Regions from separate parts of the Lysinibacillus sp. FSL L8-0312 genome, predicted to be linked through region 1. Evidence: a T-box and tRNA genes for the amino acid it is inferred to sense, from the RefSeq annotation. Region 1 holds a T-box; the other regions hold tRNA genes.
The links. The T-box of region 1 lies ahead of MHI22_RS09305 (valine--tRNA ligase). A T-box ahead of a tRNA ligase gene usually reads a tRNA of that ligase, here a tRNA-Val.
Positions count from the first base shown of each region.

Region 2: it encodes a tRNA-Val, which carries the amino acid that the T-box ahead of MHI22_RS09305 (valine--tRNA ligase) is inferred to sense. The anticodon was not compared.
Region 3: it encodes a tRNA-Val, which carries the amino acid that the T-box ahead of MHI22_RS09305 (valine--tRNA ligase) is inferred to sense. The anticodon was not compared.

Region 1 covers NZ_JBBOOV010000001.1:1,828,925-1,831,155, reverse strand. The annotation lists gene MHI22_RS09310 (valyl-tRNA synthetase) at 12-686, shown strand; T-box leader at 959-1,217, shown strand; gene MHI22_RS09305 (valine--tRNA ligase) at 1,300-2,231, shown strand, end outside.
Region 2 covers NZ_JBBOOV010000001.1:2,460,046-2,462,276, reverse strand. The annotation lists rRNA gene MHI22_RS12515 (23S ribosomal RNA) at 1-580, shown strand, start outside; rRNA gene rrf (5S ribosomal RNA) at 693-808, shown strand; tRNA gene MHI22_RS12505 (tRNA-Asn) at 825-901, shown strand; tRNA gene MHI22_RS12500 (tRNA-Ser) at 907-998, shown strand; tRNA gene MHI22_RS12495 (tRNA-Glu) at 1,023-1,097, shown strand; tRNA gene MHI22_RS12490 (tRNA-Val) at 1,113-1,188, shown strand; tRNA gene MHI22_RS12485 (tRNA-Met) at 1,215-1,289, shown strand; tRNA gene MHI22_RS12480 (tRNA-Asp) at 1,293-1,368, shown strand; tRNA gene MHI22_RS12475 (tRNA-Phe) at 1,385-1,457, shown strand; tRNA gene MHI22_RS12470 (tRNA-Thr) at 1,470-1,545, shown strand; tRNA gene MHI22_RS12465 (tRNA-Tyr) at 1,555-1,638, shown strand; tRNA gene MHI22_RS12460 (tRNA-Trp) at 1,652-1,725, shown strand; tRNA gene MHI22_RS12455 (tRNA-His) at 1,738-1,813, shown strand; tRNA gene MHI22_RS12450 (tRNA-His) at 1,849-1,924, shown strand; tRNA gene MHI22_RS12445 (tRNA-Gln) at 1,942-2,016, shown strand; tRNA gene MHI22_RS12440 (tRNA-Gly) at 2,021-2,095, shown strand; tRNA gene MHI22_RS12435 (tRNA-Cys) at 2,104-2,177, shown strand; tRNA gene MHI22_RS12430 (tRNA-Leu) at 2,224-2,231, shown strand, end outside.
Region 3 covers NZ_JBBOOV010000001.1:2,150,252-2,152,482, forward strand. The annotation lists tRNA gene MHI22_RS10740 (tRNA-Gly) at 1-7, opposite strand, end outside; tRNA gene MHI22_RS10745 (tRNA-Phe) at 13-88, opposite strand; tRNA gene MHI22_RS10750 (tRNA-Asp) at 146-221, opposite strand; tRNA gene MHI22_RS10755 (tRNA-Met) at 225-299, opposite strand; tRNA gene MHI22_RS10760 (tRNA-Ser) at 353-445, opposite strand; tRNA gene MHI22_RS10765 (tRNA-Ile) at 461-537, opposite strand; tRNA gene MHI22_RS10770 (tRNA-Met) at 545-618, opposite strand; tRNA gene MHI22_RS10775 (tRNA-Ala) at 646-721, opposite strand; tRNA gene MHI22_RS10780 (tRNA-Pro) at 738-814, opposite strand; tRNA gene MHI22_RS10785 (tRNA-Arg) at 822-898, opposite strand; tRNA gene MHI22_RS10790 (tRNA-Leu) at 907-995, opposite strand; tRNA gene MHI22_RS10795 (tRNA-Gly) at 1,001-1,075, opposite strand; tRNA gene MHI22_RS10800 (tRNA-Leu) at 1,111-1,195, opposite strand; tRNA gene MHI22_RS10805 (tRNA-Lys) at 1,213-1,288, opposite strand; tRNA gene MHI22_RS10810 (tRNA-Thr) at 1,297-1,372, opposite strand; tRNA gene MHI22_RS10815 (tRNA-Val) at 1,376-1,451, opposite strand; rRNA gene rrf (5S ribosomal RNA) at 1,462-1,577, opposite strand; gene MHI22_RS10825 (cysteine desulfurase family protein) at 1,897-2,231, opposite strand, start outside.

The sequences.
Region 1 (2,231 bases):
AAACTTGGAATATGCGAGAAACATTTTGTTTTCCTGGATATGGTTGCCCAACAGAATTAGCTGCTGTACAAATTAAACCACAGTGGCAAGCCATGCAGTTAGAGGATTCACTTCGATTAATGGGCATCTACCATATTACGGCACATGTTCGTTTTGATTTTCAAGATATGCAAGCATTTACAGGTGATGATAATTTAATTACAATTGATGCCCTTGATGTCCAAGGAGATACTGGTTATTTTGAGTATGCTGTCCCTTTACATGTGGATTTACCAAAAGAATCGGATGTCAAAGATTTAATGGTCAAAGATATTCGCCCTAGTCTGTCGAATCAGATGTGTCAGCTTGAGTGGACAGTTACAAGTATTTTTAACGAATATGAACCCGTTGTTGAAAATGATACTTTAGACAATCCACACCTAATGGCTCATGCTTTCGATCAAGAAGAAAAAATGGCTGTGATCGAGGAAAGTGTTCAAGTGAAACAACCTACCGCAGTAGCAGCAGCTTCACGCCAAGAGACCTCTACAACAGTTGACCAAAAGATAGTAATGAGAGAATCCTCAAGCCATATTGTTGTACGTGAATCCAGCACTTGGCATGAAGTGCCTTCCATGATTTGGGACCTAACAGAAGAGTATACACCGCTTAAAGTCCGTGTTTCAAATGATGTCTTTCAAAAGTAAATAGCAGAGAAGTAGTAGGAGCAATAAGAAGACTAAATCGCCTGATGTTGGCACAATAATGACACGGATGAACTGAAAAGCACAAATTGGCACAATAATGGTTCTACAATAAAAACGAACTTGTCGTAGCCAAGGAGGTAAAAGCCAAGGGTTATACTTGCGTCGACGCATTGAATTGTCACTTCCTTTTCTATTTACTTTACTCTTACTAAAAGATGACTAAATCACTTGAAAAATGACACGATTCTGCGGTACAATAAGGAAAATCAAATACAGATGCTATGATAGGGAAGAGTAAATTATGTCTACATTTTCAGAGAGGAAACGGTAGCTGAGAAGTTTCTATTTGTACTTAATTGAAGGTAGCCCTTGAGCAGCTTTAGTGAACTAACAGTAGTTAAAGCCGGTTAAACACCGTTACCGAATTAAGAGCCAGTAGGGAAGGCTGAGAAAATATGTCATTTAGCATTGATCTTAACCGCTGCTGGAATTAAAGGTGGTACCGCGAATTAAAACTCCTTCGTCCTTTTAGACGAGAGGAGTTTTTTTTATTGGGTAAAAAAATGAACAGCATTTCTTTACCAATAGTCTTCAAACAATAGGAGGAGTCAAGATGACAGAAAACATTTCAATGCCAACTAAATATGACCCACAGTCCATTGAAGCCGGTCGCTATGAATGGTGGTTACAAGGGAAATTTTTCGAGGCACAGCCTGAAAGTGGGAAAAAGCCTTATTCCATCGTTATTCCACCACCGAACGTAACAGGTAAATTACATCTTGGGCATGCTTGGGATACAACATTACAAGATATCCTTACTCGTATGAAACGCATGCAAGGCTATGATGCCCTTTGGTTACCAGGTATGGACCATGCAGGGATCGCAACACAAGCAAAAGTAGAAGCAAAACTGCGTGAGGATAATATTACACGTTATGATTTAGGCCGTGAAAAATTCCTTGAAAAAACATGGGAATGGAAAGAAGAATATGCTGGACATATTCGTGATCAATGGGCAAAGCTTGGCCTTGGTTTAGACTACACACGTGAACGTTTCACACTAGATAAAGGTCTTTCAGATGCAGTTAAAACAGTTTTTGTTGAGTTATATGAAAAAGGTTTAATTTACCGTGGCGAACGTATTATCAACTGGGATCCAGCAGCGAAAACAGCATTATCTGATATTGAGGTAATTTATCAGGATGTGCAAGGTGCATTCTATCATATGAAATATCCTTTAGCGGATGGCTCAGGATATGTAGAAGTTGCTACAACACGTCCTGAAACAATGCTCGGTGACTCTGGGGTAGCTGTTCACCCGAACGATGAGCGCTATCAGCATTTAATTGGTAAAACAGTTATTTTACCGATTGTAGGTCGTGAAATTCCGATTGTAGCTGATGACTATGTTGATAAGGAATTTGGTACTGGAGTTGTAAAAATGACACCAGCCCATGATCCGAACGACTTTGAAGTTGGAAATCGTCACAACCTAGAGCGCATTCTTGTGATGAATGAAGACGGTACAATGAATGATCTTGCTGG
Region 2 (2,231 bases), 630 kb from region 1:
AGAGTGTAAAGGCACAAGGGAGCTTGACTGCGAGACCTACAAGTCGAGCAGGGTCGAAAGACGGGCTTAGTGATCCGGTGGTTCCGCATGGAAGGGCCATCGCTCAACGGATAAAAGCTACCCCGGGGATAACAGGCTTATCTCCCCCAAGAGTCCACATCGACGGGGAGGTTTGGCACCTCGATGTCGGCTCATCGCATCCTGGGGCTGTAGTCGGTCCCAAGGGTTGGGCTGTTCGCCCATTAAAGCGGTACGCGAGCTGGGTTCAGAACGTCGTGAGACAGTTCGGTCCCTATCCGTCGTGGGCGTAGGAAATTTGAGAGGAGCTGTCCTTAGTACGAGAGGACCGGGATGGACACACCGCTGGTGTACCAGTTGTCTTGCCAAAGGCATCGCTGGGTAGCTATGTGTGGACGGGATAAGTGCTGAAAGCATCTAAGCATGAAGCCCCCCTCAAGATGAGATTTCCCATTACGCAAGTAAGTAAGATCCCTCAAAGACGATGAGGTAGATAGGTTCGAGGTGGAAGTGTGGTGACACATGGAGCTGACGAATACTAATCGATCGAGGACTTAACCAAAACGTTTGAACCATTCAATGTACGTTTATCCAGTTTTGAAAGAATAAAAAATATTATAATATACTTGTAATTTTGATAAAATATGTTATAATAAGTATTGTCTTTCAAATAGTCTAGTGATGATGGCAAAGAGGTCACACCCGTTCCCATACCGAACACGGAAGTTAAGCTCTTTAGCGCCGATGGTAGTTGGGGGTTTCCCCCTGTGAGAGTAGGACGTCGCTAGGCTATATACTAAAATTATTCCGAAGTAGCTCAGTTGGTAGTAGCACCTGACTGTTAATCAGGTTGTCGCAGGTTCGAGTCCTGCCTTCGGAGCCATTCTTGGAGAGTTGTCCGAGTGGCCGAAGGAGCACGATTGGAAATCGTGTAGGCGGTTAACACTGTCTCAAGGGTTCAAATCCCTTACTCTCCGCCAGCACTTTGATTTATTCCAAAAGTTGGCCCCTTGGTCAAGTGGTTAAGACACCGCCCTTTCACGGCGGTAACACGGGTTCGAATCCCGTAGGGGTCACCATTTAAATACCCAGATGGAGGATTAGCTCAGCTGGGAGAGCATCTGCCTTACAAGCAGAGGGTCGGCGGTTCGAGCCCGTCATCCTCCACCATTATTTTTACAATAGTATATGATTATCGCGGGGTGGAGCAGTGGTAGCTCGTCGGGCTCATAACCCGAAGGTCGTTGGTTCAAATCCGGCCCCCGCAACCAAATGGTCCCGTGGTGTAGCGGTTAACATGCCTGCCTGTCACGCAGGAGATCGCCGGTTCGATCCCGGTCGGGACCGCCATTTATTTTAATAACAAGGGTCAGTAGCTCAGTTGGTAGAGCATTAGATTGAAGCTCTAAGTGTCGGCGGTTCGATTCCGTCCTGACCCATCATGTTTTTTTGCCGGTGTAGCTCAGTTGGTAGAGCAACTGACTTGTAATCAGTAGGTCGTGGGTTCGACTCCTATCGCCGGCACCATGTATTCCCGGAGGGGTAGCGAAGTGGCTAAACGCGGCGGACTGTAAATCCGCTCCTTAGGGTTCGGCGGTTCGAATCCGTCCCCCTCCACCAGTTTTATTATTATAGGGGCATAGTTCAACGGTAGAATAGAGGTCTCCAAAACCTTTGGTGTGGGTTCGATTCCTACTGCCCCTGCCAATTAATTTTATGGCGATTGTGGCGAAGTGGTTAACGCACCGGATTGTGGTTCCGGCATTCGTGGGTTCGATTCCCATCAGTCGCCCCATTTAAAGTAAAATTAATAAAAATTATAATATAATGGCGATTGTGGCGAAGTGGTTAACGCACCGGATTGTGGTTCCGGCACTCGTGGGTTCGATTCCCATCAGTCGCCCCATTTATATAATTATCTTTTGGGGTATAGCCAAGCGGTAAGGCAACGGATTTTGATTCCGTCATGCCCTGGTTCGAATCCAGGTACCCCAGCCATTTTGCGGAAGTAGTTCAGTGGTAGAACACCACCTTGCCAAGGTGGGGGTCGCGAGTTCGAACCTCGTCTTCCGCTCCAACTTCGATGGCGGCATAGCCAAGTGGTAAGGCACAGGTCTGCAACACCTTTATCACCGGTTCAAATCCGGTTGCCGCCTCCATATTTTAACTCTAATCGGTGTATCCGATTTTTTTTATCTCCATTATGCCGGTGT
Region 3 (2,231 bases), 320 kb from region 1:
CACCCGCATAAATGGTGGGTCAGGACGGAATCGAACCGCCGACACTTAGAGCTTCAATCTAATGCTCTACCAACTGAGCTACTGACCCATTTCGTCCATGCTAAGCTTATTTTCTTTTGCTTTTCATATCTTCTTATGAAAATAATGGCGGTCCCGACCGGGATCGAACCGGCGATCTCCTGCGTGACAGGCAGGCATGTTAACCGCTACACCACGGGACCATTTGGTTGCGGGGGCCGGATTTGAACCAACGACCTTCGGGTTATGAGCCCGACGAGCTACCACTGCTCCACCCCGCGATAATTTTATACGGTTTCGAGTTTTTAAAGCACCATTTATAAAGATTTAAAACTGGAGGAGGTAGAGGGATTCGAACCCCCGCGCGGTGTTACCCGCCTGTCGGTTTTCAAGACCGATCCCTTCAGCCAGACTTGGGTATACCTCCGTTGCAATATATAAATGGTGGACCTTGCAGGACTCGAACCTGCGACCGGACGGTTATGAGCCGTCTGCTCTAACCAACTGAGCTAAAGGTCCTTTAAGATGGCGGCAGAGGGGATCGAACCCCCGACCTTACGGGTATGAACCGTACGCTCTAGCCAGCTGAGCTACGCCGCCAGGATCTTTATACTGGTTAATTTATTATGGTGGAGCCTAGCGGGATCGAACCGCTGACCTCCTGCGTGCAAGGCAGGCGCTCTCCCAGCTGAGCTAAGGCCCCATAATTTCTTTGGAAATGGTCGGGAAGACAGGATTCGAACCTGCGACCCCTTGGTCCCAAACCAAGTGCTCTACCAAGCTGAGCTACTTCCCGTTCTTTTTGGCGCGCCCGACAGGAGTCGAACCCATAACCTTCTGATCCGTAGTCAGACGCTCTATCCAATTGAGCTACGGGCGCATTAAAAATGGTGCCGAGGACCGGAATCGAACCGGTACGGTAGTCACCTACCGCAGGATTTTAAGTCCTGTGCGTCTGCCAGTTCCGCCACCCCGGCACATTTGGAGCGGAAGACGAGGTTCGAACTCGCGACCCCCACCTTGGCAAGGTGGTGTTCTACCACTGAACTACTTCCGCATGTGCATAAGTTTTTTTATCTGGCAATGAAATAATGGTGCGGGTGAAGGGAGTCGAACCCCCACGCCTTGCGGCGCTAGATCCTAAGTCTAGTGCGTCTGCCAATTCCGCCACACCCGCTTATTATTATTTAAAAATGGTGAGCCATGAAGGACTCGAACCTTCGACCCTCTGATTAAAAGTCAGATGCTCTACCAACTGAGCTAATGGCTCTAAAAAAATGGTGCCGGCTATAGGAATCGAACCCACGACCTACTGATTACAAGTCAGTTGCTCTACCTGCTGAGCTAAACCGGCATATGGTGGAGGATGACGGGCTCGAACCGCCGACCCTCTGCTTGTAAGGCAGATGCTCTCCCAGCTGAGCTAATCCTCCTGGGTATTATGCCTAGCGACGTCCTACTCTCACAGGGGGAAGCCCCCAACTACCATCGGCGCTAAAGAGCTTAACTTCCGTGTTCGGTATGGGAACGGGTGTGACCTCTTTGCCATCATCACTAGACTTGCACATGGATGTGCTGGCTTCTGCGTTCTTAGCAGAAGTTTCTTTATGTATCTTGTTTTGAAGTTGTTTACCTGTCCTTCAAGACAAGAATTATTGTATAACGTTTTCTCACATTGTGCAATACTTTTTTATAAAAAAAAGAAATTATTACTTTTTGAAGTTATTTTTGCTAAGTAAGAGAAAATATTGCCCTGCAAAATATTATAACAATTGTTGTTTCAAAAGAAAACAATTATTTTATTTCACCTATTTTCTTAGCTTATAATCTATTTCTAAACAAGGAAAGGGTATAGAAAACCCTTCACTTGTTGTTTCATTAAATAGTTAAAAGCTCTTGTTTCAATCTTAGAATTTCTTCAAATGTAGTGGAAGCTCCAAAAGATAGTCTAAAAAATTGGCGTGCTGCTTCCAAAGAGTAACCCATTGATAAAATGGCTTTCGTTCCAGATTCACTATGAATATCACATGCACTACCCGTCGAAATACAGATTCCTGCCTCATTTAACTTTAAAAGAACATATTGTCCCTCTATTTTATCCATCATTACGCCACAAATAGTAGGCAATTGTTGGTTACATTCTATTAATTGGCATGTTTCAGGCAAATTGTTTTTCAAAAATCTTCTTAAAGTCTCATAATGTTGTCTTTCAT